DNA from 3 places in the Pseudomonas sp. S2_A02 genome. Region 2 is predicted to be linked to each of the others. Evidence: predicted binding sites of a transcription regulator. Region 2 holds the regulator's gene; each other region holds the start of a gene.
What was found. Region 2 encodes FliA, which starts transcription of late flagellar genes. Its sites were predicted from a motif close to CTAAAGTTTNNNNNNNNNNNGCCGNTAA; they were not measured.
Positions count from the first base shown of each region.

Region 1 (10,098 bases), 3.1 Mb from region 2:
ACCGAAATGTCTGCTGACGGTTCGTTGCAAGCGACGATCAAGGCTGCTGTTGAAGCTGCTGCAGCCAACAAGACCGACGCCTGATTCGCTGTGGGGAGCGGGCTTGCTCGCGAAGACGGTACAACATTCAACAGATAAGTTGACTGACCTACCGCTTTCGCGAGCAAGCCCGCTCCCACATTTGCTCTAGGGTGAGCCTGAAATCCGGTCATTAAAAAGCCCCGCCTCTTAAAAGAGAGCGGGGCTTTTTATTGCATCGCGATTAGCGGCGTAGCATTTACTCTTCGCCCATCTGCGATTGCAGATAGTTCTCAAGACCGACTTTATCGATCAGGCCCAGTTGGGTTTCCAGCCAATCGATATGTTCTTCTTCGGATTCAAGAATGTCTTCGAGCAGTTCACGGCTACCGAAGTCACCGACAGTTTCGCAGTGAGCGATAGCGACTTTCAGATCGGCATGGCCGTCGCGTTCGATCTTCAGGTCGCACTCAAGCATTTCCTTGGTGTGTTCGCCGATGTGCAGCTTGCCCAGGTCCTGGACGTTCGGCAGACCTTCAAGGAACAGGATGCGCTTGATCAGTTTGTCCGCGTGCTTCATCTCGTCGATGGATTCGTGGTACTCGTGCTTGCCGAGCTTGTTCAGGCCCCAATCTTCATACATGCGCGCATGCAAAAAGTATTGATTGATCGCGACCAGCTCATTGGCAAGGATCTTGTTGAGATGCTGGATGACTGTAATGTCGCCTTTCATGATGGGGTCCTGCCCTGTATTAGCTGTCTATAAAGGCAGAGTTTGAGCCGCGTAATTAAGGGTGTCAAACCTAAGTTATTGAAACTTAAATGAAAATTAATCGGAATAAGAATGTTTTTGTTCCGCGTCTGGCATCTAAGCGATTGATTTGCAGACATAAAAAAACCGGACATCAAGTCCGGTTCTTTGAAATACGATAGTTATGCGGCGGTAAATTCTGCGGGGAAGGGGGATCGCCGCCTGGGCCGATTGCAGTTTGCCCAGGGTTTCACGGACCACTTCCTTGGCAAGGCAGGCGCATTTACCGCATTGGCTGGCAACGCCGGTGGCCTGACGTACTTCCCGATAGCTGCAGCAACCTTCATAGATTGCATCGCGGATTTGACCGTCGGTGACGCCAGTGCAGAGGCAGACATACATAAGTGAGAACCGTCGCTGGTTGTGACTCAATTGCGATGGATCTTAATGTTAACGAGAATGATTGTCAAAGTGGTTTCTGAAAGCTTTTCTTCATAAAGGCGTGTGACTGACGAACGGCGTCTTCTAAGACCTTCCCTGAAGAAAATATAACGGCGGCCTTTCATCTGGCAGAAAAAACCGTTGAGGACAGGCCAAAAACGCGGTGTATGATGGTCGGCCTTTGCGAAGGGGGATCGTGTCACAGGGCTGTCGCCTGAGGTGGCAGGCTGATACGAACCCTGTTCTTCACCGTTATTACACCAGGAGATATCCAATGAGCGTACTCGTAGGCAAACAAGCCCCTGACTTCACCGTACCGGCCGTACTCGGCAATGGCGAAATCGTAGACAGCTTCACCCTGTCCTCGGCCATCAAAGGCAAATACGGCCTGGTGTTCTTCTACCCACTGGACTTCACCTTCGTTTGCCCGTCCGAGCTGATCGCTCTGGACAACCGCATGTCTGACTTCAAGGCACGCAACGTGGAAGTGGTAGCCGTTTCGATCGACTCGCACTTCACCCACAACGCCTGGCGCAACACCCCGGTCAACAATGGTGGCATCGGCGAAGTTCGCTACACCATGGCGGCCGACCTGAAGCACGAAATCGCCAAGGCCTACGACGTTGAGTCCGAAGGCGGCGTGGCTTTCCGTGGCGCGTTCCTGATCGACGACAAAGGCGTTGTCCGCTCGCAGATCATCAACGACCTGCCGCTGGGCCGTAACATTGAAGAGCTGATCCGTCTGGTCGACGCTCTGCAATTCCACGAAGAGCACGGCGAAGTTTGCCCTGCCAACTGGAAAAAAGGCGACAAAGGCATGACCGCTTCCACCGAAGGTGTTGCGGCTTACCTGACCGAGAACGCTGCTGCGCTGTAAGGCACGTTCGAGGCATAAAAAAACCGGCTGATAAGGCCGGTTTTTTTATGGGCGGGATAAACCGGCGACTGGCATCAGTCGTTGTAGTCTTCCCAGCCGCCCATTTGTTTCCAGCGATTGACGATGCCGCAGAACAGGTCAGCCGTCTTCTCGGTGTCGTAGCGGGCCGAGTGGGCCTCGCGACCGTCGAAGTCGATATCCGCTGCCTGGCAGGCCTTGGCCAATACGGTTTGACCGTAAGCCAGGCCGGCGAGGGTTGCGGTGTCGAAACTGGAGAACGGGTGAAACGGGTTGCGTTTCATGTCCAGGCGCGCGACAGCGGCGTTGAGGAAGCCCAGGTCGAAGCTGCTGTTGTGCCCGACCAGAATCGCCCGTTTGCAACCGTTGGCCTTCAGAGCCTTGCGCACACCGCGGAAGATATCGGTCAGGGCCGCTTCTTCACTCACGGCCATGCGCAGCGGGTGATCAAGCTTGATCCCGGTGAACTCCAGGGCCGCCGCTTCGATGTTCGCGCCTTCGAACGGTTCGACCCGGAAGAAATAGGTGTGCTCAGGGTACACAAAGCCTTTTTCATCCATGCCGATCACGGTGGCGGCGATTTCCAGCAGGGCATCGGTGGCCGAGTTGAAGCCACCGGTTTCTACGTCGACAACAACCGGCAGGTAACCACGGAACCTGGCTGCCATTGGATGGCGAGAACCGCCTCCGCCGCCATTACCGTCCTGTTCGTCGTCGAAATGGTCTTCACTCACGCGTGTTCCTCCAGCAGGCGCCAGCGCAGTTTTTCACCGGCGCGCAGCGGGATTACGGTCAGCTCGCCAAACGGCAGGCTGGTTGGGGCGGTCCACTCATCGCGGACCAGGGTGATGCGATCGGTGTTCACTGGCAGGCCGTAGAAACGCGGGCCGTTGAGGCTGGCGAAGGCTTCGAGCTTGTCCAGCGCGTTGCGCTGTTCAAAGGCTTCGGCATACATCTCGATCGCTGCATAAGCGGTGTAGCAACCGGCACAGCCGCAAGCCGCTTCTTTGGCGTGCTGGGCATGGGGCGCCGAGTCGGTGCCAAGGAAGAACTTGTCGCTGCCACTGGTGGCGGCGTCAAGCAGGGCTTCCTGATGGGTATTGCGCTTGAGGATCGGCAGGCAGTAGAAATGCGGCCGAATCCCGCCCACCAGCATGTGGTTGCGGTTGTACAGCAGGTGGTGCGCGGTGATGGTTGCGCCGACGTTGGCCGAAGCCTCGTTGACGAACTGCACGGCGTCGGCGGTTGTGATGTGTTCGAACACCACTTTGAGGGTCGGGAAACGCTCGACCACACGACGCATGTGCTCATCGATGAAGATTTTTTCGCGATCGAAAACGTCGACATCGCCACGGGTGACTTCACCGTGAACCAACAAGGGCATCCCGACTTCGGCCATGGCCTCGAGTGCGGGGAAAATCTTGTCGATGCTGGTGACGCCAGAATCCGAGTTGGTAGTCGCGCCGGCCGGGTACAGCTTGGCGGCGTGAACGAAACCGCTGGCCTTGGCTTCACGTATTTCTTCGGGCTGGGTGCGGTCGGTCAGGTACAGAACCATCAGCGGTTCGAAACGGCTGCCGGCCGGGCGAGCAGCGAGAATTCGCTGGCGATAGCCATTGGCTTCAGCAGCGTTGCGCACCGGAGGCACCAGGTTGGGCATGATGATGGCGCGACCAAAGGTGCGCGCGACATCCGCGACGGTATTGGTCAACACAGCACCATCGCGAAGATGAATATGCCAGTCGTCGGGACGCAGCAGGGTCAGGCGGTCGGACATGAGGGGATTCCAGGCGGGTCAAACTCAGGGGAATGCTACCGGAAAAGACTCTTCCAGGCACTCGCTATCAAGTTTTACGGCAAGCTTCCGATATCCAACAGGTACGCCGTAAATATGTGTGTTGGTCTTTTTGTTGCAGAAGCCAGTGGAGCCTCCCGTGCGCCAGCGTTATTTAGCCTTGCTCAGTGTGTTTGCCAGCCTTCCTGCGATGGCGCTCACTTTCCAGACCCGTCTGGAGAGCATCGAGTGGACGGTCGAAGGTGACAAGTTCGAATGCCGCCTGGCTCAACCGATCACTGATTTCGGCTCGGGTGAGTTCGTGCGTCGCGCCGGCGAGCAGGCAACATTTCGTCTGAAGGCCTACAACTCGATGATCGGTGGCGGTTCGGCAACCCTGCTTGCGGCCGCTGCGCCCTGGCAACCGGGACGTGGTGACATCAACCTGGGCTCGGTGCGAATCGGCCGTGGTAACGTGCTGTTCAACAGCTCGCAAGTTCAGGCCGGGCGCCTGATAAGCGGTTTGATGGATGGCCGCAGCCCGCTGGTTCGACACTCCTCGGGCGACGGTCGGGTATCTGAAGTCCGTCTGCTGCCGGTCAAATTCAGCAAGGCCTATAGTGACTATCAGGGTTGCGTGGCCAAGTTGCTGCCGCAGAATTTCGAGCAGGTGAAGCAGTCCGAAGTCGGCTTTCCAGGGGAGGGCATCGATCTCGACGCTCAAGCCAAGGCCCATCTGCAGGTCATGCTGGAATTCATGAAAGCCGATCCGACGGTCAATCACATTGAGCTCGACGGCCATTCCGACAACAGCGGCAATCGCCTGACCAACCGTGAACTGTCACGACGCAGGGCGCTGGCCGTGATGGACTTCTTCAAGGCCAATGGTATTCAGGAATCGCAGATCACCCTGCGTTTTCACGGTGAGCGCTATCCTTTAGTGCCGAACAACAATGCCGCCAACCGGGCGAAGAACCGCCGGGTAGCCGTACGCCTTGAACGGGTAGCGCCGACCGAGAAACCGGCGCCTCCAGCCACTGCTTCCGTGGGCAGCCCGAAGACCTCCTGAACCTGCTAATTCGTCGCTCGCTCGACATAATCTGTCGCTTCGTCGTCATAAGCTGTCGCGCCTCTGTAAATTGTCCTGCATGAGCGGTAGACTTGACGGCTTTCCGTAGAACCCCGTGGAGTGATGGCATGGCGGACGTAAACAAGGTCGTTCTGGCGTATTCCGGCGGCCTGGACACTTCGGTGATCCTCAAGTGGCTGCAGGATACTTATAACTGTGAAGTAGTGACCTTCACCGCTGACCTGGGTCAGGGCGAAGAGGTCGAACCGGCCCGCGCCAAGGCACAGGCCATGGGCGTAAAAGAAATCTACATCGACGATCTGCGCGAAGAATTCGTGCGCGATTTCGTGTTCCCGATGTTCCGCGCCAACACCGTTTACGAAGGCGAGTACCTGCTGGGTACTTCCATCGCTCGTCCGTTGATCGCCAAGCGCTTGATCGAAATCGCCAATGAAACCGGCGCTGACGCCATTTCCCATGGCGCGACCGGCAAGGGCAACGACCAGGTTCGTTTCGAACTGGGCGCCTACGCCTTGAAGCCAGGCGTAAAAGTGATCGCTCCGTGGCGCGAATGGGACCTGTTGTCCCGCGAGAAGCTGATGGATTACGCCGAGAAGCACGCGATCCCGATCGAGCGTCACGGCAAGAAAAAATCCCCGTACTCGATGGATGCCAACCTGCTGCACATCTCCTATGAAGGCGGCGTGCTGGAAGACACCTGGACCGAGCACGAAGAAGACATGTGGAAATGGACCGTCTCCCCGGAGAACGCTCCTGACAAACCACAGTACCTGGAACTGACCTACCGCAACGGCGATATCGTCGCACTGGACGGCGTCGAAATGACCCCGGCCACCGTGCTGGCGACCTTGAACCGTATCGGTGGCGAACACGGTATCGGCCGTCTCGACATCGTCGAGAACCGTTACGTGGGCATGAAGTCCCGTGGCTGCTACGAAACCCCTGGCGGCACCATCATGCTGCGCGCTCACCGTGCGATCGAATCGATCACCCTGGACCGCGAAGTGGCTCACCTCAAAGATGAGCTGATGCCTAAATACGCCAGCTTGATCTACACCGGTTACTGGTGGAGCCCAGAGCGTCTGATGCTGCAACAGATGATCGACGCTTCCCAGGCCCACGTGAACGGCGTAGTGCGCCTGAAGCTGTACAAGGGCAACGTGATCGTCACCGGCCGCAAGTCCGACGAGTCGTTGTTCGACGCCAACATCGCGACCTTCGAGGAAGATGGCGGCGCCTACAACCAGGCCGATGCGGCGGGCTTCATCAAGCTCAACGCCTTGCGTATGCGCATTGCGGCGAACAAAGGCCGGAAGCTTTTCTGAGACCTTTGAGTCGGTAATGGATGTGTGGCCCTGTCGATGACAGGGCCACACATCTGAAAGGGGGCTGCTGCATATTGTGTATTCGCTTTCTTCTTGTTTCTGCTAACCGTTCCTTCTGCTTCCTGTCCTTGATCTAGCTTCAAGGACTGTCTTCTGGTGTGCGGCCATTCAATACCTAGCCCACAACCGTCACGCCCTGTGAACTCAAGTTGTAGGAAATACAGAATGTTGAGCTGTTCTGTTTCTTTATTTGTTTCCAATGTTTGAGTGTATTGTCCTTCAGTAATTTATCCGAGTCGGTACACGTGAGAAATACGATCACTTGTGCAGGATTATCCGGAGGATGCTGAATACTTTCCACCAGGGCGCTTAACGCCATTTTTTTGTGTATCCACCGCGCATCAACGATGTGCAGATCCTTTAGGGGAACAGGCAGGCGCACATGGTGTGGCGCCGAGCTTTCGTGCGTTACCCTGGATGGGGTGTTTTCCGAGTGATCAGCGTTGTCCATGGCTTTTATGAAATGTTCTTCCTTCTCGAAATCGGAGGGCGCGTAAAGCGACCGATAGTTGAAATTGAGTGTGGCAAAGAAAAGAAAAAGTAAATAAAAGGGGGAAGCTAATCAGAAACCAGACATAGAGCGCTCTCTCCTCGTTATCAAGAAAGGGGAGAGATACAGCGGCCGAAGTTTCAGATAATGCTGCAAAGATTGCGATGATTGTCATCGGGTTGGTGATTTTTTTTCTGAGTTTTATCATATTTTCTACTCATGAAGTATGTGTTCTCTCGATGGGTTTGTAAGAGTGGTAATAACTAATATATTAGGTTTTTATGCTGTTATGGTGAACTCTTTTTTTGCTCCAATAATGGAGGCTGTTATAGTAACTGTGTTGTTGTGAAGGGGTGGGTGTGGCTACTTGTTTTTTTAGATTTGTAGGGGGCTGTTGTTAGTGAAGTGTTACAGTGTGTGAGTTTGTTCTTGATTGTTTGAGTCAGGTCTCGAAGAGTATTGGAAAATGCCCGTTACTTTTAAGGGTAGCTCAATAGTCGATGTGTGTTGGATTATCGGCATCAAACCCTGTTTTTGTGTTTTTTTTGTTGTAAGGCGATACAAAAAAATGTCGAAGCGCTGAGCGATATTGGGCCAGTAAAGTCTCTGGCTCTTCGTGTGGCAATGAATTTTTGTAGGAATAATCCGCGTTGTTTGTAGGCTATGTCTCTCGCTGCGAGTGGCCGGGGGTGACGGCATGCCATGGGTGAAACGACTAGGCTATGGTGCGGGCTCTAAAAAATTCGAACAGCGAAAATTGGACTTGCCCATGAATAAAGTGCTGATCGTGGATGATCACCCCGTCATTCGTCTTGCGGTGCGTATGCTAATGGAACGTCATGGCTACGAAGTCATTGCAGAAACAGATAATGGCGTGGACGCATTACAACTTTCCCGTGATCTAATGCCGGATATTGTCATACTGGATATTGGAATACCGAAACTGGATGGGTTGGAAGTCATCGCGCGCCTGACATCAACGGCGATGCCTCTAAAAGTACTGATATTGACTTCTCAGGCACCAGGGCACTTTTCCATGCGTTGCATGCAATCGGGTGCCGCCGGATATGTCTGCAAACAACAAGATCTCACTGAGTTGCTCAGTGCAATAAAAGCCGTACTGTCAGGCTATAGCTACTTTCCTAATCAGGCTCTGCATACCGTGCGTTCCAGTCTTGGGAATGCCAGTGAAGCTGATATGGTGGATCGTTTGTCCGGGCGAGAGATGATGGTTCTGCAACAATTAGCCCGAGGAAAGACAAACAAGGAGATCGCCGATGGAATGTTCCTCAGCAATAAAACCGTTAGTACTTACAAGACTCGACTTTTATTAAAGCTCAATGCTCGCTCACTGGTCGACCTGATCGAATTGGCCCAACGCAATGGCCTGGTATGACGCTGCCAGCGTTTGACGAGGCGCGATGAACGGGCGTTTATCAGGGATCGGCACTTAGTAAAAAGCCTCCGTTTCGGGAGGCTTTTAAGTGTCACAGGTCAAAATCGTAGTCGGCCAATTGCTTCTGCAGTCGGCGCTCCTCCAGCAGATTGTCGATGGTGCGGCGTTTGCTCAGGTTGGTCTTCGCCACTTCCACTACCGGTTCTGCGTCATCGGCCTCAACGGGGGTGAAGTCGTCTTCTACGTCCAATTGCTCTTTGCCAGTGCTCATAAGGTTAACTCCAGGCTAAGGCTGCCCTTTGGCGCTCCTTATATCGACAATTTCCCGGCGGGTAAAAAAGATTTTTTCAATCGATCAATCAAAAAAACTAATAGCGCCTCAATCGTCCGAGGTCTTTTGCTTGTATTCGCACAAATCCTCGATCCGGCAGCTGCCACACCGCGGCTTGCGAGCCAGGCAAACGTAGCGCCCATGAAGAATCAGCCAGTGATGAGCGTCGAGCAGATATTCCTTCGGCACGAATTTCATCAGTTTTTGCTCCACCTCGACCACGTTCTTGCCCGGAGCAATGCCGGTACGGTTACTGACTCGGAAAATGTGGGTGTCTACGGCCATGGTCAGCTGACGAAAGGCGGTATTGAGCACCACGTTGGCGGTCTTGCGACCGACGCCGGGCAATGCCTCCAGTGCCTCGCGGGTCTGCGGCACTTCGCCTCCATGGCGCTCCACCAGCAAGCGACAGGTTTCGATCACGTTTTTCGCTTTGCTGTTGAACAGGCCGATGGTCTTGATGTACTCCGACAGCCCTTCGACGCCCAAGGCATGGATCGCCGCCGGCGTATTGGCCACCGGGAACAGTTTGGCGGTGGCCTTGTTCACGCCGACATCGGTCGACTGCGCCGAGAGAATCACGGCGATCAGCAATTCGAACGCCGAGGAATAGGCCAGTTCGGTCTTCGGTTCAGGGTTGTCTTCGTGAAACCTGCGGAAAATTTCAAGACGTTTTGCGGCATTCATGGGCGATGCGTTTCCTCGAAGGCGGTCAATGTGGGGTAGCCGGGCGGCGGGTCCAGGCTTGATGTGCGGCGATCAGCAGTCCCAGCAGAGTAAACCCGCCAGGGGCCAGTATGGCCAGATGCAGGCCACCGTCGGCGATCAGCGTCCAGCCTTGCCAGTCCGGTTGCGTGGCACCGGCCATCCAGGACAGATGGCTACCGAGAGTCCCGTTGCCGATGAACTCGCGCAGCACACCCAGGCCCACCATCAAGGCGCCGAACAGGCCACACAGACGCAGTCGATCCCGCCGTGGGCTCTGGAAAAAACCGTTGTGTTCCAGCACGACGCATTGCAAGGCGATCAATCCTGCATAGAAACCCAGATGCTGGTGCCATTGAAGCGACCAGGCTTGAATGGCAAGTTCCGCGCAACTGCTCAGCGTGGCAGCCAGCAGCAGGCAGGCCAGCAAATGTGTTGCCGGAATCAGTCGCGAGCGCAAGATGCCCATGCTCGCACCGTAAACACTGAGTACCAGAGCAAACATCAGCCACAGGCCCAGGGCCGTTACCAATGAATCAGTGACGCCGATCAGCGGCGTAAGCATCAGCGAGTTCTGCAGGGTCGATGACTTATTCATGGGCGCTGCTCCCGATCAGCGATTGCCGGTGTTCATCGAAGTAGCGCAACGCGTCATGGCTGGCATTGATCACCGCTCTTGAGGTGATGGTCGCGCCCGCGATCTGATCGAATTGCCCTTGGTCCTTTTTCAAGGCCCAGCCATTGTCATCGGGGTCGGTTAGCGACTTGCCGGTAAACACCTGAAGCCAGGCATTGGGCCAGTCGGCGAGCTTGCCTCCCAGC
Region 1 covers NZ_CP162776.1:5,043,215-5,053,312, forward strand. Annotated here, with positions in the region: gene grxD (Grx4 family monothiol glutaredoxin) at 1-84, shown strand, start outside; gene bfr (bacterioferritin) at 278-751, opposite strand; partial or broken gene AB4O41_RS23075 (bacterioferritin-associated ferredoxin) at 974-1,171, opposite strand; gene AB4O41_RS23080 (peroxiredoxin) at 1,485-2,087, shown strand; gene rnt (ribonuclease T) at 2,162-2,839, opposite strand; gene pyrC (dihydroorotase) at 2,836-3,882, opposite strand; gene AB4O41_RS23095 (flagellar protein MotY) at 4,040-4,948, shown strand; gene AB4O41_RS23100 (argininosuccinate synthase) at 5,077-6,294, shown strand; partial or broken gene AB4O41_RS23105 (hypothetical protein) at 6,470-7,052, opposite strand; gene AB4O41_RS23110 (response regulator transcription factor) at 7,614-8,240, shown strand; gene AB4O41_RS23115 (PA3496 family putative envelope integrity protein) at 8,332-8,511, opposite strand; gene nth (endonuclease III) at 8,620-9,258, opposite strand; gene AB4O41_RS23125 (Rnf-Nqr domain containing protein) at 9,284-9,874, opposite strand; gene AB4O41_RS23130 (RnfABCDGE type electron transport complex subunit G) at 9,867-10,098, opposite strand, start outside.
Region 1: the regulator FliA is predicted to act here: its motif matches at 3,949-3,976, upstream of AB4O41_RS23095 (flagellar protein MotY).

Region 2 (10,098 bases):
ACGCTCGGCGAAGGCCTTGGTGAAGGCTGCCGGCATGTGCTGGATCAACACGATCGGTGCCGGGAAGTTGGCCGGCAACTGCGTCAGCACCCGTTGCAGGGCAACCGGACCACCGGTGGAGGTACCGATGGCGACCAGTTTGTAGGCTTTGCGTTTGGGCGCAGGAGACGACGGCGTCGCTGCATGGGTGCGAGCCGGAATCGGTGCCGGGGCCGGACGCGCAGGCGCGCCGCTGCCATAGCTGCTGATGCTCGAAGGCGCAGGCGTCGGCGCTGGCGCAGCCACCGGGGCCGGAGCGCTGTAGGTGCTGACACGACGGTTACTGCGCGAGATGCTGAGAATCTTCTCGCACAGCAGTTGCTTGACCTTCTCCGGGTTACGGGAGATGTCTTCGAAATTCTTCGGCAGGAAGTCCACCGCGCCGGCGTCCAGCGCATCGAGGGTGACCCGCGCGCCTTCGTGAGTCAGCGAGGAGAACATCAACACCGGGGTCGGGCAGCGCTGCATGATGTGCCGCACCGCCGTGATGCCATCCATCATTGGCATCTCGTAGTCCATGGTGATCACGTCTGGTTTGAGGGCCAGCGCCTGATCGATCGCCTCTTTGCCATTGGTCGCCGTACCGACGACCTGGATATTCGAATCCGCTGAAAGAATTTCCGAGACGCGGCGGCGGAAAAACCCCGAATCGTCCACCACCAGGACTTTGACTGCCATAAACACTCCATTAGACGGGGCGAGGCTCAGTCGCCCCGCTCCCCCAGAATCAAATACGCCGTGCGGCGTAACGCTTGAGCATGCTCGGCACATCGAGAATCAGTGCAATGCGGCCGTCACCGGTGATGGTGGCGCCGGACATGCCCGGGGTTCCCTGGAGCATTTTGCCCAATGGCTTGATGACCACTTCTTCCTGGCCCACCAACTGGTCGACGACGAAGCCGATCCGCTGAGTGCCCACCGAAAGGATCACCACATGGCCTTCGCGCTGCTCTTCGTGAGCAGCGGAGCTGACCAGCCAGCGCTTGAGGTAGAACAGAGGCAGTGCCTTGTCCCGCACGATCACCACTTCCTGGCCGTCCACCACGTTGGTGCGCGACAGGTCGAGGTGGAAGATCTCGTTGACGTTCACCAGCGGGAACGCGAACGCCTGGTTGCCGAGCATGACCATCAGCGTCGGCATGATCGCCAGGGTCAACGGGACCTTGATGACGATCTTCGAGCCCTTGCCCTTGGTCGAGTAGATATTGATGGTGCCGTTGAGCTGGGCGATCTTGGTTTTCACCACGTCCATGCCCACGCCGCGCCCGGAGACGTCGGAAATCTCGGTCTTGGTCGAGAACCCCGGAGCGAAGATCAGGTTGAAGCAATCCGACTCGCTGAGACGGTCTGCCGCATCCTTGTCCATCAGGCCTTTCTTCACGGCGATACCGCGCAGAACATCAGCGTCCATGCCTTTGCCATCATCGGAGATGGACAGCAGGATATGGTCGCCTTCCTGTTCAGCGGACAGGATCACTTTGCCGCTGCGAGGTTTGCCCATCGCTTCGCGCTCAGCCGGCTCTTCAATACCGTGGTCGACCGAGTTGCGTACCAAGTGGACCAGCGGGTCGGCCAGGGCCTCGACGAGGTTCTTGTCGAGGTCGGTTTCTTCGCCGACCAGCTCCAGGTTGATCTCTTTCTTGAGCTGGCGAGCCAGGTCGCGAACCAGACGCGGGAAGCGCCCGAAAACTTTCTTGATCGGCTGCATCCGGGTCTTCATGACCGCGGTTTGCAGGTCGGCCGTGACCACGTCGAGGTTCGACACGGCCTTGGACATGGCTTCGTCGCCGCTGTTGAGGCCCAGACGGACCAAGCGGTTACGTACCAGTACCAACTCGCCGACCATGTTCATGATTTCGTCGAGACGCGCGGTATCGACCCGCACGGTAGTCTCGGCTTCGCTGGCCGGTTTTTCCGGTGGCGGCGCAGCCAGGGCACGAGCAGGCGCCGGTGCAGCAGCGGCAGCAGGCTTGGGCGCTTGGGCTTTTGGCTCAGGCGCTTTGGCGACAGGTGCCGGCGCCGCAGCCTTGACGACTGGGGTTGCGACCGCCGAAGCAGCAGAACCGGCGCCCACTTCAGTGAACTTGCCTTTACCGTGCAATTCGTCGAGCAGCGATTCGAACTCATGATCGGAGATCAGATCACCGCCGGCCGCTTTAGCGGTTGGCGCAGCCGGGCCGGAGCCGAAGCAATTGCCGATTCCAGCGCATCGACCGCAAAGTTGCCTTTGCCGTGCAGCTGATCGAGCAGTGCTTCGAACTCGTCATCGGTGATGTCGGAGCTGTCGCCTGCCGCTTTCGGGACAGCCGATGCTGCGGGCGCAGCGACCACTGCATCGGCGGCGAACTGGCCTTTGCCGTGCAATTGATCGAGCAACGACTCGAACTCGGCATCGGTGATTTCGTCGCTGGTCGCCGTATCGGCGGCAGGCGGAGCAACCACAGGCGCCTCGGCCTGAGCCTTGACGGCATTCAGCGAGTCCAGCAGTTGTTCGAATTCGTTATCGGTAATGTCGCCGGATTCACTTTCAGCGGCCGGCTCTTGCACCACTTCAGCGACAAGTGCCGCTTCATCGGCGGTTTGCGGCTCGGCCAGGCGGGCCAGAGCAGCCAGCAATTCAGGTGTGGCAGCCGTGATTGGGCTGCGTTCGCGGACTTCGCTGAACATGCCGTTCACCGCGTCCAGTGCTTCGAGAACCACGTCCATCAGTTCCGAGTCGACGCGTCGTTCACCCTTGCGCAGGATGTCGAACACGTTCTCGGCGATGTGACAGCACTCCACCAGCTCATTGAGCTGGAGGAAGCCGGCGCCCCCTTTTACAGTGTGAAAACCGCGAAAAATTGCATTGAGCAAATCCGCATCATCCGGTCGGCTTTCAAGCTCGACCAGCTGTTCGGACAGTTGCTCTAGAATCTCGCCGGCCTCAACCAGGAAATCCTGAAGGATCTCTTCATCGGCGCCGAAGCTCATTAAGGGGGTGCTCCTGAGGTCTAAAAACCTAAAAAACCTAAAATGCTAAAACTCTAAAATCCTAGGCTGGATAACAAATCGTCCACATCGTCCTGACCGGACACAACGTCTTCTCTTTTATCGGCATGAATCTGCGGACCTTCACCCTGAGAGAGATGTTTTTGTGGATCTTTTTCAGCCAGCATCGCTTCACGGTCATGTTCGATACCCGCAAAGCGGTCTACCTGGCTGGCCATGAGCACGAGCTTGAGCAGGTTGCTTTCAACTTCGGTGACCAACTGGGTCACGCGTTTGATCACCTGACCGGTGAGGTCCTGGTAATCCTGGGCCAGCAGAATGTCGTTGAGGTTGCTCGACACGACGCGGTTGTCTTCACTGCTGCGTGTCAGGAAACCGTCGACGCGCCGGGCCAGTTCGCGGAACTCTTCAGCCCCGACTTCGCGACGCATGAACCTCCCCCAATCCGTGCTCAGCGCCTGAGCTTCATCGCTCAGGCCGTTGATCAACGGTGTGGCGTTTTCCACCAGGTCCATGGTGCGGTTGGCCGCAGCCTCGGTCAGCTTGACCACATAACCCAGGCGCTCAGTGGCATCGGTGATCTGAGACACTTCCTCGGCTTGCGGCATGTGCGGATCAATCTGGAAATTGACGATCGCGCTATGCAGCTCGCGGGTGAGCTTGCCCACTTCCTGATACAGGCCGCGGTCACGGGTCTGGTTGAGCTCATGGATCAGTTGCACAGCGTCGCCGAACCTGCCTTTTTCAAGGCTCTCGACCAGTTCGACCGCGTGTTTTTTCAGGGTCGATTCGAAATCGCCCTGTGAAGATTCGTTTTGCTCCATAGCTCCCCCGTGACGGACTGGCTTTGCACATCAACCGATGCGTTCGAAGATCTTTTCAATCTTGTCTTTCAACGCTTGAGCCGTGAATGGCTTGACCACATAGCCGTTCACACCCGCCTGAGCGGCTTCGATGATTTGCTCGCGCTTGGCTTCAGCGGTCACCATCAGCACCGGCAGGTGCTTGAGCTTTTCATCGGCGCGCACGTGACGCAGCAGATCGATGCCGGTCATGCCAGGCATATTCCAGTCCGTTACCAGAAAGTCGATGCCCCCGCTGTTGAGAACCGGAATGGCAGTGACGCCATCGTCAGCCTCGACCGTGTTGGTGAACCCAAGGTCACGCAACAGGTTTTTTATGATCCGCCGCATCGTTGAGAAGTCATCAACGATGAGGATTTTCATGTTCTTGTTCAATTCGACCTCCAAGCAGTCTTAAACGCGCCCAGCACCTGGACACGCCATTTCAATCAATCCGGCAAAGCACTCAATGACTGTCTGGAGCACAACAGATCGAAACCGGTGCGGTTCAACACCACACCTGCTCCATTCGCAGTGTCCCCACACTGCCTTCAGCGCGCTCGCCACTCCCCCAAACGCCCCCGCAAACGGGCCGCGCACTGGCTGTGTAACTGGCTGACCCGCGATTCGCTGACCCCCAGGACCTCACCGATTTCCTTGAGATTCAACTCTTCGTCGTAGTACAGCGCCAACACCAGTCGCTCACGCTCCGGCAAATTGGCAATCGCGTCCGCCAGCGCCGCCTGGAAGCGTTCATCTTCCAGATCGCGTGACGGCTCGAGATGAGCACTGGCGCCATCCTCATGCAGCCCTTCGTGTTCGCCGTCCTGCAACAGATCGTCGAAACTGAATAACCGGCTGCCGAGGGTGTCGTTCAAAATCCCGTAATAATCGTCGAGACTCAATTGGAGTTCGGCCGCAACTTCGTGATCTTTAGCGTCACGGCCGGTTTTAGCTTCAATCGAGCGAATCGCGTCGCTGACCATGCGGGTATTGCGGTGAACCGAACGTGGCGCCCAGTCCCCCTTGCGCACTTCATCGAGCATCGCGCCGCGGATTCGAATGCCCGCGTACGTCTCGAAACTCGCGCCTTTGCTGGCGTCGTATTTGGTTGATACTTCAAGCAGGCCGATCATGCCGGCCTGGATCAGGTCTTCGACCTGGACACTGGCCGGCAAACGCGCCAGCAAATGGTAGGCAATGCGTTTGACCAGTGGCGCGTAACGCTCGATTAGTTCGTACTGCGCGTCACGTGCCGACTTCTTGTAGAGGTTGTAACCACTGGCTGTCATAGGACGGGTCCTGCCGTTTGTTGCACGAGGCGCTCGACGAAAAATTCCAGATGCCCACGCGGGTTGGCCGGCAGCGGCCAGGTATCGACCTTCTGCGCAATGGCCTTGAATGCCAGAGCGCACTTGGAACGGGGAAAGGCTTCGTAGACGGCACGCTGCTTCTGCACGGCCTTGCGCACGCTTTCGTCGTAAGGCACCGCGCCAACGTATTGCAAGGCGACGTCAAGAAAACGATCGGTGACCTTGGTCAACTTGGCGAACAGGTTGCGGCCCTCCTGCGGGCTCTGCGCCATGTTGGCCAGGACGCGGAAACGATTCATGCCGTAGTCGCGGTTCAGCAGTTTGATCAGCGCGTAGGCGTCGGTAATGGAGGTTGGTTCGTCGCACACCACCAGCAAGACTTCCTGGGCTGCGCGCACGAAACTGACTACCGAGTCACCAATGCCCGCAGCGGTGTCGATCACCAATACGTCGAGGTTGTCGCCGATGTCGCTGAAGGCCTGGATCAGGCCGGCATGCTGGGCCGGGCTCAGATGAACCATGCTCTGGGTGCCGGACGCGGCCGGGACGATGCGGATACCGCCGGGCCCTTGCAGCAGCACGTCGCGCAGCTCACACCGGCCTTCGATCACATCGGCCAAAGTACGTTTGGGTGTCAGCCCCAGCAGGACGTCGACATTCGCCAGCCCCAGATCGGCGTCCAGCAGCATGACGCGCCGGCCGAGCTCAGCTAGAGCCAGGGACAAGTTCACTGACACGTTAGTCTTCCCGACGCCACCTTTGCCGCCGGTCACCGCGATCACCTGTACGGGATGCATGCTGCCCATGTTATTTCTTTACCTTGTCTTACTTAGACGGAGGCCACATTACTGGCTGCGCGTTCACTAACTGAACAATGCATTGGCAGACCATCGATGTAGGTACAAAAACTGTTCATTAATACCTCAGCCAACCCGCTTGGTCGGACTGTGGTAGAGGTCAGCGAACATATCAGCCATGGCTTCTTCGCTGGGTTCTTCCTGCATTTGCACGCTAACGGCGCGGCTGACCAACTGATGACGACGCGGCAGATGCAAATCATCCGGGATCCGCGGGCCATCGGTCAGGTAAGCCACCGGCAATTCATGACTGATGGCCAGGCTCAACACCTCACCCAGGCTTGCCGTTTCATCCAGTTTAGTCAGGATGCAGCCAGCTAGCCCGCAACGCTTGTAACTATGATAAGCGGCGGTTAGAACCTGTTTTTGGCTAGTGGTTGCCAAGACCAGATAGTTTTTTGATTTGATCCCTCGTCCGGCCAGGCTTTCAAGCTGCATGCGCAGTGCCGGATCGCTGGCCTGCAGGCCGGCGGTATCGATCAGCACCACGCGTTTGCGCAGCAAGGGTTCCAGCGCCTGCACCAGCGATTGGCCCGGATCGACGTGGGTGACCGACACGTTGAGGATGCGGCCCAGGGTCTTGAGCTGTTCCTGAGCACCGATGCGATAGCTGTCCATGCTCACCAGCGCGATGTTCTGCGCGCCGTACTTGAGCACATAACGGGCCGCGAGCTTGGCCAGCGTGGTGGTCTTGCCCATGCCAGCCGGGCCGACCATCGCAATTACACCGCCCTCTTCCAAGGGCTCGACTTCCGGGGTGGCAATCATCCGCGCCAGGTGCGCGAGCAACATGCGCCAAGCCTGACGTGGTTCTTCAATGTCGGTAATCAGTGCCAGCAGATCGCGCGACAACGGGCCGGACAGGCCGATGCGTTGCAGGCGTCGCCAGAGGTTGGCCTGGGCCGGACGGCTGCCTTGTAGCTGATTCCAGGCCAGCGAGCCGAGTTGCACTTCCATCAGTTCACGCAGGCTGTTGAGCTCGAAACGCATCGAGTCGAACGCACGCGGGTCGACACCGGTCGCTGCGGCAGGCGCGGGTGCCGGACGCCGAGGCTCGGCCAGCGTTGGCTCGATCAGTGGCTCGGCGGCGGTCAACGGCAGGCCGGCGAACAACTGGCGATTGGTGGCTTTGTCGCTCTCGCCATCGCCACGCAGGCTCAGTTCGGCCTGGGCGGTGACGATCCGCGACTGGGTCTTGCGCAGCTCGTCCTCGAGTTCCATGTTTGGAACACGCGGGGCCAGCGCCGACAGTTTGTAATCCAGGGCAGCCGTCAGCTCGACACCGCCAGCGATCCGGCGATTGCCAATGATGGCGGCGTCGGCGCCCAGCTCATCACGAACCAGTTTCATGGCCTGACGCATATCGGCGGCGAAAAAACGCTTAACTTGCATAAACCACTACCTCAGCCGTTGGGCCCTACTGTCGCAACGATGGTCACTTGCTTGTTGTCAGGGATTTCCTGGTAAGCCAACACATGCAAACCCGGGACTGCCAGTCGGCCGAATCGCGAGAGCATCGCGCGAACCGGACCGGCCACCAGCAGAATCACCGGTTGACCTTGCATTTCCTGACGCTGCGCCGCTTCGATCAACGAGCGCTGCAGTTTCTCTGCCATGCTTGGCTCCAGCAGAACACCCTCTTCCGAGCCTTGTCCTGCCTTCTGAAGACTATTGAGCAATATTTGTTCCAACCTTGGTTCCAAGGTGATCACAGGCAGCTCCGACTCAGTGCCTACAATGCTTTGCACGATTGCACGAGATACGCCGACGCGCACCGCGGCCACCAAAGCGGCAGTATCTTGACTCTTGGCGGCGTTGTTCGCGATGGCTTCGGCGATGCTGCGAATGTCCCGTACCGGCACTTGTTCGGCGAGCAATGCCTGCAAGACCTTGAGCAGTTGCGACAGCGAAACCACCCCCGGCACCAGCTCTTCAGCCAGTTTCGGTGAGCTTTTGGCCAGCAATTGCATGAGTTGCTGGACTTCTTCGTGTCCGATCAGCTCGCTGGAGTGCTTGTACAGAATCTGGTTCAAGTGGGTCGCCACTACCGTACTGGCATCGACCACGGTGTAGCCGAGGGATTGTGCTTGGGCACGCTGGCTGATTTCGATCCAGACCGCCTCCAGACCAAAAGCCGGATCTTTGGCGGTGATGCCGTTGAGCGTGCCGTAGACCTGCCCCGGGTTGATCGCCAGCTCGCGGTCCGGGTAAATCTCGGCCTCGGCCAGGATCACTCCCATCAGGGTCAGGCGATAGGCGCTGGGCGCCAGGTCGAGGTTGTCACGGATATGCACGGTCGGCATCAGGAAGCCCAGGTCCTGGGAGAGCTTTTTACGCACACCCTTGATCCGTGCCAGCAACTGACCCCCCTGGTTGCGATCCACCAGCGGGATCAGGCGGTAGCCGACTTCCAGGCCGATCATGTCGATCGGGGTCACGTCATCCCAGCCAAGCTCTTTGGTTTCCTGAGCACGGGCCGGCGATGGCAGCAGTTCCTGCTGACGCTTGACCTCTTGCAGCGCCTGAACCTTGACCGCGTTCTGCTTCTTCCAAAACAGGTAAGCGCCGCCGGCCGCCAGGGCTGCCATGCTCAGAAAGGAGAAGTGCGGCATGCCCGGCACCAGACCCATCACCGCCATCAAGCCAGCGGCCACTGCAAGGGCTTTCGGCGAGGCGAACATCTGACGATTGATCTGCTTGCCCATGTCTTCCGAGCCGGAAGCACGGGTCACCATGATCGCAGCGGCAGTCGACAACAGCAGTGATGGCAATTGCGCCACCAAACCGTCACCGATGGTCAACAGCGCATAAACCTTGCCGGCATCACCAAAGCTCATGCCGTGCTGGAAGATACCGACCGCCATGCCGCCGATCAGGTTGATGAACAGAATCAGCAGGCCGGCGATGGCGTCACCGCGCACGAACTTGCTGGCACCGTCCATCGAACCGTAGAACTCAGCTTCCTGAGCCACTTCCATCCGGCGCAGTTTCGCCTGGTTCTGATCGATCAGGCCGGCGTTCAAGTCGGCGTCGATCGCCATCTGTTTGCCGGGCATCGCGTCGAGGGTGAAGCGCGCGCTCACCTCGGAAATCCGCCCGGCACCCTTGGTCACCACGACGAAGTTGATGATCATCAAAATCGCAAAGACCACGATACCGACCACGTAGTTACCGCCGATCACCACTTCACCGAAGGCCTGGATCACCTTACCGGCGGCGGCATGGCCATCCTGACCGTGAAGCATCACCACCCGCGTCGAGGCCACGTTCAGCGCCAGTCGCAGCAACGTCGCCACCAGCAGAATGGTCGGGAACACCGCAAAATCCAGCGGTCGCAGGGCGTACACGCAAACCAGCAACACGACGATGGACAAGGCAATGTTGAACGTGAAAAACACGTCCAGCAGGAACGGCGGCACCGGCAACATCATCATGGCAAGCATGACCAGCAGCAACAGCGGCACACCCAGATTGCCCCGACTGAGGTCGGCAACGTTTGTGCGTGCAGTGTTGATTAACTGAGAGCGATCCACCGGTTTTCCCCGTTTCTTTAAAGCAAACTTTTGACGCCCCGATCGGGCGCAGGGCGGCTATTGCAAGAAGCTTTCCAACTTTGGCCCGGGAGATGAAACAGGCAGGGATAAACACGCCCCCCTGTAGGAGTGAGCCTGCTCGCGATGAGCATTTTCCAGTCAACGCATTCAAACCAGACAGACCGCTATCGCGAGCAGGCTCACTCCTACATTTGATTTGCATTCCATTCCCATATTTGGAATGCGTTCCCTTGTGGGAGCTTCACCATGATCAAACCAACGCCCAACCCGCCCGAAACCGACCCCACCTCGCCCTACGAATCCCTCGACTCAAAAAAACTCCACGAAGCCGCCGACCGCGCCCTCGACCATTACCTCTGCCCGCCCGGCTCCACCCCGCCACCGCGTAAAACCCGCGCAATGTACGCCGTCACCGCCGACACCAAAAACGAAGACCTGCTGGCCAACGCCTGCGAAACACTCGCCAGCGCCAAAACCATCGCCCAGGAATTCGCCGGGCTGGTCA
Region 2 covers NZ_CP162776.1:1,910,455-1,920,552, forward strand. Annotated here, with positions in the region: gene AB4O41_RS08720 (protein-glutamate methylesterase/protein-glutamine glutaminase) at 1-717, opposite strand, end outside; partial or broken gene AB4O41_RS08725 (chemotaxis protein CheA) at 767-3,009, opposite strand; gene AB4O41_RS08730 (protein phosphatase CheZ) at 3,063-3,851, opposite strand; gene AB4O41_RS08735 (chemotaxis response regulator CheY) at 3,882-4,253, opposite strand; gene fliA (RNA polymerase sigma factor FliA) at 4,421-5,161, opposite strand; gene fleN (flagellar synthesis regulator FleN) at 5,158-5,988, opposite strand; gene flhF (flagellar biosynthesis protein FlhF) at 6,106-7,431, opposite strand; gene flhA (flagellar biosynthesis protein FlhA) at 7,443-9,572, opposite strand; gene AB4O41_RS08760 (DUF6124 family protein) at 9,840-10,098, shown strand, end outside.

Region 3 (10,098 bases), 1.0 Mb from region 2:
GGGTTGGCAGGCAGGCCATCGTTCATCAGCCCCAACTGGTCGCCGACGCCGAGCACCCGCAACGCCGGAACCACGACCTGGGCCGATTGCTGGAGGTTGTTGGTGTCCATGCGCAGAAACAGCAGGACATCGACATAGTCGCCGGGGCTCAGTTGACCGCCGACGTTGACCACGTCATCCGCCGCCACGGCCAAGGCGCGTTCATCGGGGCGGATCATCCGCGCCAGCGCACCGCCGGTTTCGAAACTTTCATCATTGAGCCAACTGCCTGCACTAAGCATGCGCCAAGGCGTACGGCCAATGGCTTGATCGAGACGGGACAGGCTGCCGGCCGGGGCGGTCCGGAGTTTTTCCACGGTCACGTCGGCGGCAGTGATTTGCTCGAACGGCGCTATGTCACGCAGCAGCACAACCACCGGCTGGCGGGTTGGATCGTCCGCCGGCGCCAGTATCGGGGCCGATGACGTGCCAGGTTGTGCGATGGATTCGGGTGCCGGTTGGCGACTCAGCGCCAGCCCCCAATAACCGGCAATGATGGCGCCTACCAGAAACAGCCCGGCCAGGCCCATGGTGACGCGGCTGTTCATGAAGGCTCTCCCTTTCCTGCTGCGTAATGCCCCCCAAGTTCTAACGAGATGACTTCGCAATCAGGCAACTATGAACATGGAACTATTTCGCTATTTGACGGTAGCGCAGGTAGAGCAAAAAGCCATTACAGGGCGGCAAATATCTGACAAAAGTAACGGTTTGAAGCCAAAAGCGCTGTTTAGTGACGGTTAATACTTAAGTATTAATAAGTTCTTACAGTTGTTGGTCTTGGGTTTGCCGACAATGCTGATGCTGGCATAGGGGAATCATGTTGCGGCCGTGCAACATCCCCTGCCATAGGAGACACGTCATGTCCTTTATAAAAGTTGTTCAGAGGATCAAAACTGAAATCATTTTGTTCAAACACCTGGCTAAAGATACGGAGGGTGCGTCGGGTATCGAATACGCGATTATTGCGGGTATGGCAGCGGTTGCGTTGGCCGTATTCATGACGCCTATCTCGGGTGCGATAACCGATATTTTTACCGTGATCAAGGATGCGCTGGTGCCGCCAGCTTGATGCCGACAGCTTGCTAACCTGCCAGGGCAGTTCTAACGTCAACGCTTAGTCCATTGCAGGTGGTTTACCCATGAATGCTCCCGCGTTGCCACGCCAACAGCTTCTTCTGGTCGATGATGAGGAGGATGCATTGCTGGAACTGGCGGAGTTGCTGGAGGGCGAAGGTTTTACTTGTTTTACGGCAACGTCGGTCAAACTCGCCCTTCATCATTTGACTTGTCATCCTGATATCGCGCTGGTGATTACTGATTTGCGGATGCCGGAGGAGAGTGGCATGTCGTTGATCAAGCGGTTGCGCGAGCATACGGCTCGTCAGCATTTGCCGGTGATTGTGACGTCGGGGCATGCGGACATGGATGATGTGAGTGATATGTTGCGGTTGCAGGTGCTGGATTTGTTTCGCAAGCCGATTTATCACGTGCGGTTGTTGGAGACGTTGAATAATTTGTTTCCTGGGGTGGTTAGTTCTTGATCCTGGCTTGTGGTGTACATATCCATTTCTGCGGTAACGGCTGCTTAGGGTTTCGCCCTTACGGCGAGGCACTTTTGGCAAACGCCCCAAAAGTACCCAAAAGGTCTCGCCCCAAGCGTACGGCCCCTCGCTGAGGCTCGGCGTTCCTTCGCTCCGGTATCCATCTGGGGGCATCGCCCTACGGTCTGCTTCGCTACGACCTACATGCGATGGGTTCGACTGCGTCGAACGGCGCTGCGCGCCAATCCCCAGATGAACACCTCCACTCAGCCTCCCGAAGGGGCGGGCAGATCAAAATCAAAATCAAAAGCGGCAGGCGAGCTAACGCTCGGCCTGTTGAGTGGTGAAGGGCGGGTGCACGCCGCTCCACTTGTAGGAGCGAGGCTTGCCCGCGAAGAACGATGACGCGTAATACCTGAAAAAATGCGGTGCATTCTTCGCGGGCAAGCCTCGCTCCTACAGAAATTTCGCTTAACTGACAGGCATTAAGGCTTGCCCGCGAAGCTAATTTCGCAGACGCTGGCAATGACAGCGCCGAACAATCACGCAACAGGCCGCCACTGCCCAACCATGTGTTCCAAATCCCCCGCCCCCACCAACTGAAAATCTCCGCTGGACCCCGCCGCGCTGGACATCAGCGTCACTTCACTGGGAAGGCGCACCGGTTTTCTGAACTGCACCGCAATCTCGACGTTTGCCGTCGGCAAATGTTCGCTCAGGGCTGCCAGCGTACGTGCCTTGTTCCACAGGCCATGGGCGATGGCACTGGGAAAACCAAAGAGCTTCGCGCTGATCGCACTCAGGTGGATCGGGTTGTAGTCTCCGGACACCTTGGCGTACCGCCGGCCAATGTCCGCGGGTGCTTTCCAGTGGGCTACTTCGGTCAGCGACAGCGTTGATGCAAACGCTTCCTCGACAGGCTCGCCTTCCCGTTTGACGCCGCGACAGAGCATCTGGCTTTCAGCCTCCCACAGCGGCCCCAACTGATCGTCGAGTGTCGTCACTAAATCGAACGTCGCACCCTTGGCATGGGGTTTCAGGTTCTGCACTTTCACGCTGACCCGCACCCGGTGTACGCCGCCCATGGGGCGCAAGATGCGGATGCGATTGCTCAAGTGAATCAGCCCCAGCAGCGGAAACGGAAACGCTTTGGCGGTAAGCAAATGCATCTGCAAGGCAAACGCCAGGATGTGTGGATACGTCGGTGGTAGCAGCCCGTTGTCGGCGAAACCACACACCTTGCGATAAGCCTCCAGGCGTTTCGGATCGACATTGACCCAGCAGTGATAACCCAGGTCAGGCAGTGTGGTGCCGGTGATTTTGCGGCGCGTTGCCGCTTTCACATACAGCGTTTTCAGGCCCGGTTCGCTATGGAGTGTGTGCCAGTCGGTGGTCATGGTCAGGCTCCCAAAACGCTTTGTCCACACACGCGCAACGCTTGCCCGGTAAACGCTCCGGTGCCCGGTTGTGCCAGCCAGGCCACGGCTTCGGCGACGTCTTGTGGCAGGCCGCCCTGGCCCAGCGAACTCAAGCGTCGCCCGGCTTCGCGTACGCCGAAGGGCAGGTTTGCGGTCATTTGGGTTTCGATGAACCCTGGCGCCACGGCATTGATGCTGATGCCGCGCTCACTCAGTAGCGGCGCCCAGGCTTGGGCCAGGCCGATCAACCCGGCCTTGCTCGCGGCGTAATTGGTTTGCCCGCGATTGCCGGCGATGCCGCTGATGGACGCCAGCAGGATCACTCGGCCGTTGTCGCGCAGAGTGCCGCTGTCGAGCAACGCCTTGGTCAGCACTTGCGGCGCGTTGAGGTTGACCGCCAGCACCGCGTCCCAGAATTCCGGGGTCATGTTGGCCAGGGTTTTGTCCCGCGTGATCCCGGCGTTGTGAACCACGATGTCGATGCCATCGGGCAGATGTTCGATCAGTTGCGTGGCGGCATCTTCGGCGCAGATGTCCAGCGTGATGCCGCGCCCGCCGAGGCGTGCGGCCAGGGCTTCGAGATCGGCTTTGGCCGGTGGCACGTCGAGCAGGATCACCTCGGCGCCGTCGCGGGCGAGGGTTTCGGCGATCGAAGCGCCGATGCCACGGGCAGCGCCTGTCACCAGTGCCTTGCGTCCTGACAAGGGGCGACTCCAGTCCATCACCTGCGCCTCACACGCCTTCAAGCGAATGACTTGCCCGGAAATGAACGCGCTTTTGGGCGAGAGGAAAAACCGCAATGGGCCTTCCAGTTGATCTTCGGCACCTTCGCCAACATAGAGCAGCTGCAAAGTACCGCCGCTACGCAGTTCCTTGGCCAGCGAACGGCTGAAACCTTCCAACGCACGCTGTGCACTGGCGGCGAACGGATCGCTCAAGGTCTCTGGCGCCCGGCCCAGAATCACCAGGTGCGCATGGTGATCGAGGTTTTTCATCAGCGGCTGGAAGAACTCGCGCAGCTGTTTCAGCTGATCGACCTGCACCAGATCGCTGGCGTCGAACACCACGGCTTTGAGTTTCTGGCCGTGTCCGGGAATCCACTCGGTGGCAACGGTCGGATCGGTGCCGTAGCTGTAAATCGTGTCGGTCAGGCGGTTGGCGAGCGTGCTGACTTTTTCCGCCAACGGGCCACCGCCAATCAACAGCGCCCCCTCGATAGGCCGCAGCCGGCCTGCTTGCCAGCGTTCCAGTCGTACCGGCGACGGCAGACCCAGGGCACCAACCACACGATGGCCGATGGACGAATTGGCGAAGTCGATATAACGGTCAGACATGAATCACGCTCCATCAGCTGGGGTTAAAAGTGTGGACCATGAACGGCAATTAGTCGTTCGACCCACGAGATACGGCCTACGCTTGAGGATTGTAGTCACCACAGAATAGGGAGCTTTTCATGACTCAGCTGCGCCGCGTCGCGATTATCGGTGGTAACCGTATCCCCTTTGCCCGGTCCAACGGGCCGTACGCCACTGCCAGTAACCAGGCGATGTTCACCGCAGCGCTGGAAGGCCTGATCGAGCGCTATAACCTGCACGGTGTGCGCATGGGTGAAGTGGCAGCTGGTGCGCTGCTCAAGTATTTGCGCGATTACGGCCTGACCCGCGAATGCGTGCTGGGCTCGCGGTTGTCGCCGATGACGCCGGCCTACGACATCCAGCAAGCCTGCGGCACGGGGCTGGAAGCGACGCTGTTGGTGGCGAACAAAATTGCCCTGGGTCAGATCGAATGTGGCATTGCCGGCGGCGTCGACACCGCCTCGGACGTGCCGATCGGGGTCAACGAAAGCCTGCGCAAGATCCTCTTGCAGGCCAACCGCGCCCGAAGCACCGCTGACAAACTGAAAACCTTCCTGCAACTGCGTCCCCGCCACTTGATGCCCGACTTTCCAAGCATCGGCGAGCCGCGCACCGGCCGGTCGATGGGCGAACACTGTGAAATGATGGCCCAAACCTGGAGCATCCCGCGCGACGAGCAGGATCAGCTGACCCAGGAAAGCCATCAGAAATTGGCCGCGTCCTACGCCGAAGGCTGGCACAACGATTTAATGACGCCGTTCCTCGGCCTGACCCGGGATAACAACCTGCGCCCGGATCTGACCCTGGAAAAACTGGCTTCACTGAAACCGGCCTTTGAGAAAAACGCCAAGGGCACCCTGACCGCAGGCAATTCGACGCCACTCACCGATGGTGCGTCGGTCGTGTTGCTGGGCAGTGAGGACTGGGCGAAAGAGCGCGGCTTGCCGATCCTCGCCTATTGGCGTGACGGCGAAGCGGCGGCGGTGGATTTCGTCAACGGTGCCGAAGGCCTGCTGATGGCGCCGGCTTATGCCGTGCCGCGATTACTGGCGCGCAATGGCCTGACCTTGCAGGACTTCGATTACTACGAAATCCACGAAGCGTTCGCCGCGCAAGTGCTGTGCACATTGAAGGCCTGGGAAGATCCGGAATTCTGCAAAACCCGTCTCGGTCTCGACGCGCCGTTGGGCTCCATCGACCGCAGCCGCCTCAACGTCAAGGGCAGCTCACTGGCCGTCGGGCATCCATTTGCCGCCACCGGTGCGCGCATCGTCGCCAACCTGGCGAAGCTGCTGGACGCGGCGGGCAAGGGCCGAGGGTTGATCTCGATCTGCGCAGCGGGCGGTCAGGGCGTGACGGCGATTATCGAGCGCTGATTGCTGATTACTGGGGGTTGAGCACTGCCGCGCGTTGCTGCGCGGCCAGTTCCCGGTTGCGGTTGGCGTAACCCTCGGCCATCACCGAGCAGACGATCAGCTGCAACGGGTGATAGATCATGATCGGCAGCAGGATCAAGCCAAGGCCGGGGTTGGCGCCGAAGATCAGCGCCGCCATCGGTGCACCGGCCGCCAGGGATTTTTTGCTGGCGCAGAACACCGCAGCAATCTCATCGGCAGGGCTGAACTTCAGCGCGCGAGCGGTGCGGGTGGTCATCCACAGGATGATTGCCAGCAAAATCGCACTGCCCATCAGCGCAGTCAGAATCACGCTGTTGCCCTGTTGCTGCCACATCCCCGACACCATCGAGTTGCAGAACGCCGAGTACACCAGCAGCAGAATCACTAGTTTGTCGGCGATGTTGGTATAGCGTTTGTGCCGAGCGAAAAGCTTGCCCAGCAACGGCCGCAGCAATTGCCCGAGCACCAGCGGCAATAGCAGCATGGCGCACAGGTCGAGCAGGGTTGAGCCCAGGTCGATACCACCAGCGCCGCTACCGACCACGAAACTCACCAGCAACGGCGTCAGAAAAATCCCCAGCACACTGGACAGGCTCGCGTTGAGAATGGCCGCCGGTACATTGCCGCCCGCGCTACCGGTCAGGGCCACAGACGAGGAGATGGTCGAGGGCAGGGCGCAGAGGTAGAGGAAACCGAGCATCAGCAGCGACGGAATGTGCGAACCCAGCAGTTTGTCGCTCACCAGCCAGATCAGCGGAAACACCGTAAAGGTGAAAGTTTGAACCATCACGTGCAGCTTCCAGTTCCTCAGGCCATGACGGATTTGCTCGCTGGACAGGTTGACCCCGTGCAGGAAGAACACCAGAAACACGCCGATGTTGATCACGTACTCCGCATGCATCCGGCCACCCGTGGCGCCGAAGATCGGGAAGACATACGCCAGCAGCGTGGCGATCAGCATGCCGCACAAGAACCAGTCGGTGACCACGCGTTTGAGGTGTTTGAAGGCATGCATGACCGGCACCGAATACGTTTGTAAGAATTGATGACTTAGCCTAACGTCGGCTTCATCAGCCGTCTTGCGACATAAGGCCAATCAATGCCGACTAACGGACAACTTTCCCTCGAACGCACGATCCCGGCGCTGACGGCGTTGCCGCGCCCGTTGTATGCGCGAGCGGAAAGTCTGAACGCCGGTTCGTGGACGTCGCCGCATCGTCACGATTGGGTGCAGTTTTCCTACGCCATCAGCGGCGTTCTCGGGGTGCACACCGCCGAAGGCAGTTTCTTTGCACCGCCGCAGTGGGGCATCTGGATTCCGGCGGATCTCCAGCATCAGGTCGTGACCTCAATGCGTGCCGAGATGCGCAGCCTGTACGTGCGCCGTGAGGACTGCCCATGGGCGGACGGGCGTTGCCGGGTGCTGGAAGTCACGCCATTGGCGCGGGAACTGATCAAGCGTTTTTGCCTGTTGCCGGTGGAGTATCCACAGGGCGACAGCCAGGAGGCGCGATTGGTGGGCGTGTTGCTGGATCAGTTGGCGAGTCTGCCCGAAGTGGGTTTTTCCCTGCCGCTGCCCCGGCATGAACGGTTGTTGGGCTTGTGCAACGAGCTGATCGACAGCCCTGAGCGCAATGCGACCTTGCAGGAGTGGGCCGAGCGTTTGGGCACGTCGGAGAAAACCTTGATGCGCTTGTTCCAGCGTGAAACCGGCTTGAGCTTCCGTGGCTGGCGGCAGCGCATGCGGCTACTGTCGTCGTTGAGTTTGCTGGAAGAGGGGAACAGCGTGACCCATGCCGCGCTGTCTTGCGGGTACGACTCGACGTCGGCGTTTATTGCGGCGTTCAAGGGGTTGTTCGGGTTTACCCCGGGGGAGTTGTTTAGGCAGTAATGACGCCTTCGCGGGCAAGCCTCGCTCCTACAGGTGTTGTGTCGGATGCGATCCCTGTAGGAGCGAGGCTTGCCCGCGAAGAGGCCATCACATTCAACATCTCTGTTGGCTGACAGTCCGCTTTCGCGAGCAAGCCCGCTCCCACACTGGATCTGCGGTGTTCCTGGATATTAGGTTCTGAACCGCCGAACCAACCCATCCAGCTCATTCGACAACCCCGCCAGGCTCTGAGAATCCAGCCGCGCCGAGTTCGCCAGTTCCGCCACCAACTGCGCATCGCCATGAATCTGGCTGATGTGGCGATTGATGTCTTCCGCCACTTGATGCTGCTCCTCAGCCGCTGTGGCGATCTGAGTGTTCATGTCGCGAATCACATCCACCGACTCACGAATCTGCCCGAAGCTGCTGCGCGCTTCGCCGATACGCGTCACCGATTGCTGAGACACTTCCAGGCTCGCATGCATCTGCTGAGTCACCTGGCTGGTGCGCTTGGCCAGGTTGCCGAGCAGTCCGTCGATTTCCGCCGTGGAGTCGGCCGTCCGTTTGGCCAGGGCGCGAACTTCATCCGCCACTACCGCAAAACCACGACCCTGTTCACCCGCCCGGGCCGCTTCGATGGCGGCGTTCAGCGCCAGCAGGTTGGTCTGTTCAGCGATAGAACGAATGGTCCCGAGGATCGACTGAATGTCGTTGCTGTCGCGCTCGAGCTGTTGCATCGATTGCGCCGATTGTTCGATTTCCTGGCTCAAGCGATCAACACTGCTTACTGCGGCATCGATCTGCTGCTGTCCTTCGCGCGCCTGGCGCTGGCCGCTGTCGGCCGACTCGGCGGCCTGGCTGCAGGAGCGTGCGACTTCGTTGGCGGTGGCGACCATTTCGTGGAACGCCGTGGACACCATGTCCACCGCTTCACGCTGGCGCCCGGCGGCTTCGGCCATGTCGCTGGAGACTTGCGTCGAACTCTGGGAGGTGGCGAGGATCTTGGTCGCGGCGCCGCCGATGCTTTGAATCAGGTTGCGAATCGCCGCCAGAAACTGGTTGAACCAGTTGGCCAATTGAGCCGTTTCGTCGCTGCCACGGATGTGCAGGTTCTTGGTCAGGTCGCCTTCACCCTGGGCGATGCCTTCCAGACCACTGGCCACGCTGCGGATCGGTCGCACGATCAGGCTGGCGAAACTGGCGCCGACGATGGCGAAAAACACCGCCAATACTGCCGCGATGATCGCGATCAGCCAGGTCAGTTGTGTGGCCGAACTCATCACGTCGGTCTGCTTGATCAGGCCGATAAAGGTCCAGCCCAGTTGTTCCGATGGCCAGACGTTGGCCATGTAGCGTTCGCCATTGAGCTCGACTTCCACCAGCCCTTTACCGGACTTGGCCAGTTGCGCGTAGCCGTCGCCGAGGCTATTGAGCGCTTTGAAGTTGTGTTCCGGTTGCTTCGGATCTACCAGGATTGTGCCGGTGTTTTCCACCAGCATCAGGTAGCCGGTTTCGCCGAGTTTGATCTGTTTGACGATTTCGGTGAGCTGCTTGAGGGACACATCGATGGCGAGCACTCCGCCTTGGGCCCCCAGCTGATTGGCCACCGTGCGCACGGTACTGACCAGCACGGCGTCGTCACCGGCCCAGTAATAGGCCTCAGTACGCATCGTCTTGCCTGGGTTGGCCAAGGCCGTCTTGTACCAGGGGCGAACACGTGGGTCGTAATTGGCCATTTTCGGGTCAGCCGGCCATGTGGCATAACCACCGCTGGACAAGCCGTAAGACACATAGGAATAAGCCGGGTGGCTGGTGGCCAGCCCAGTGAACAAGTCCAACAGCTTTGTGTCCATCTCGCTTTCGGGAAGTTGCGCGGCGTCGGCACTGACCCGGCTTTTTACGCTGGCGTCGCCTGCTTTGATCAGCGGCTGGCCGGCCAGGTAATCGACGTTCTGGCTGATGCCGTCAAAGAACAATTGCATGGCATTGCTGACCTGACGAATTTCGCGGCCACTGCCATCGACGAAATTATCCTTGGCATCGCTGCGCAAGTTCAGCACCACGAGGGTGGCGACCAGCACCACGGGCAAGCAGGCGATGATTGCAAACGCCCAGGTCAACTTCTGTTTGATGTTCATCCGCGCTCCAGTTTTTTCTTATAGGCCCACGCAGTGCAGATGACTCGCGGATTATTGGCAGCTGTAAATGTTTTCGACTGTCGGACAATTCCTGTTCTCTCTAATGCCTTCGGCTGAGGAACGGGGAAATTGAGGCCTGTTGAGAAAAATCCGGCGAAGGGTAGGGATCTACGTGTCAGATTCTGTCGCAAATGCCCCTGTAGCCCTTCGTCAACAAGTGGCGCAGGCTCAGCTATGATCCTGAGCGGTCAATGAGTTGCACCTGATTAATCCGGCACATTGTGTGCTTCTTGATGTTCATGGGAACGTTCATAGGTCGGCAACCCCTCCCGCGAATGAG
Region 3 covers NZ_CP162776.1:2,907,697-2,917,794, reverse strand. Annotated here, with positions in the region: gene cpaB (Flp pilus assembly protein CpaB) at 1-587, opposite strand, end outside; gene AB4O41_RS13470 (Flp family type IVb pilin) at 899-1,108, shown strand; gene AB4O41_RS13465 (response regulator) at 1,179-1,580, shown strand; gene AB4O41_RS13460 (MaoC family dehydratase) at 2,123-2,977, opposite strand; gene AB4O41_RS13455 (3-oxoacyl-ACP reductase) at 2,980-4,332, opposite strand; gene AB4O41_RS13450 (acetyl-CoA C-acetyltransferase) at 4,452-5,729, shown strand; gene AB4O41_RS13445 (bile acid:sodium symporter family protein) at 5,737-6,765, opposite strand; gene AB4O41_RS13440 (AraC family transcriptional regulator) at 6,850-7,641, shown strand; gene AB4O41_RS13435 (methyl-accepting chemotaxis protein) at 7,812-8,516, opposite strand; partial or broken gene AB4O41_RS13430 (cache domain-containing protein) at 8,718-9,602, opposite strand.
Region 3: the regulator FliA is predicted to act here: its motif matches at 8,569-8,596, upstream of AB4O41_RS13435 (methyl-accepting chemotaxis protein).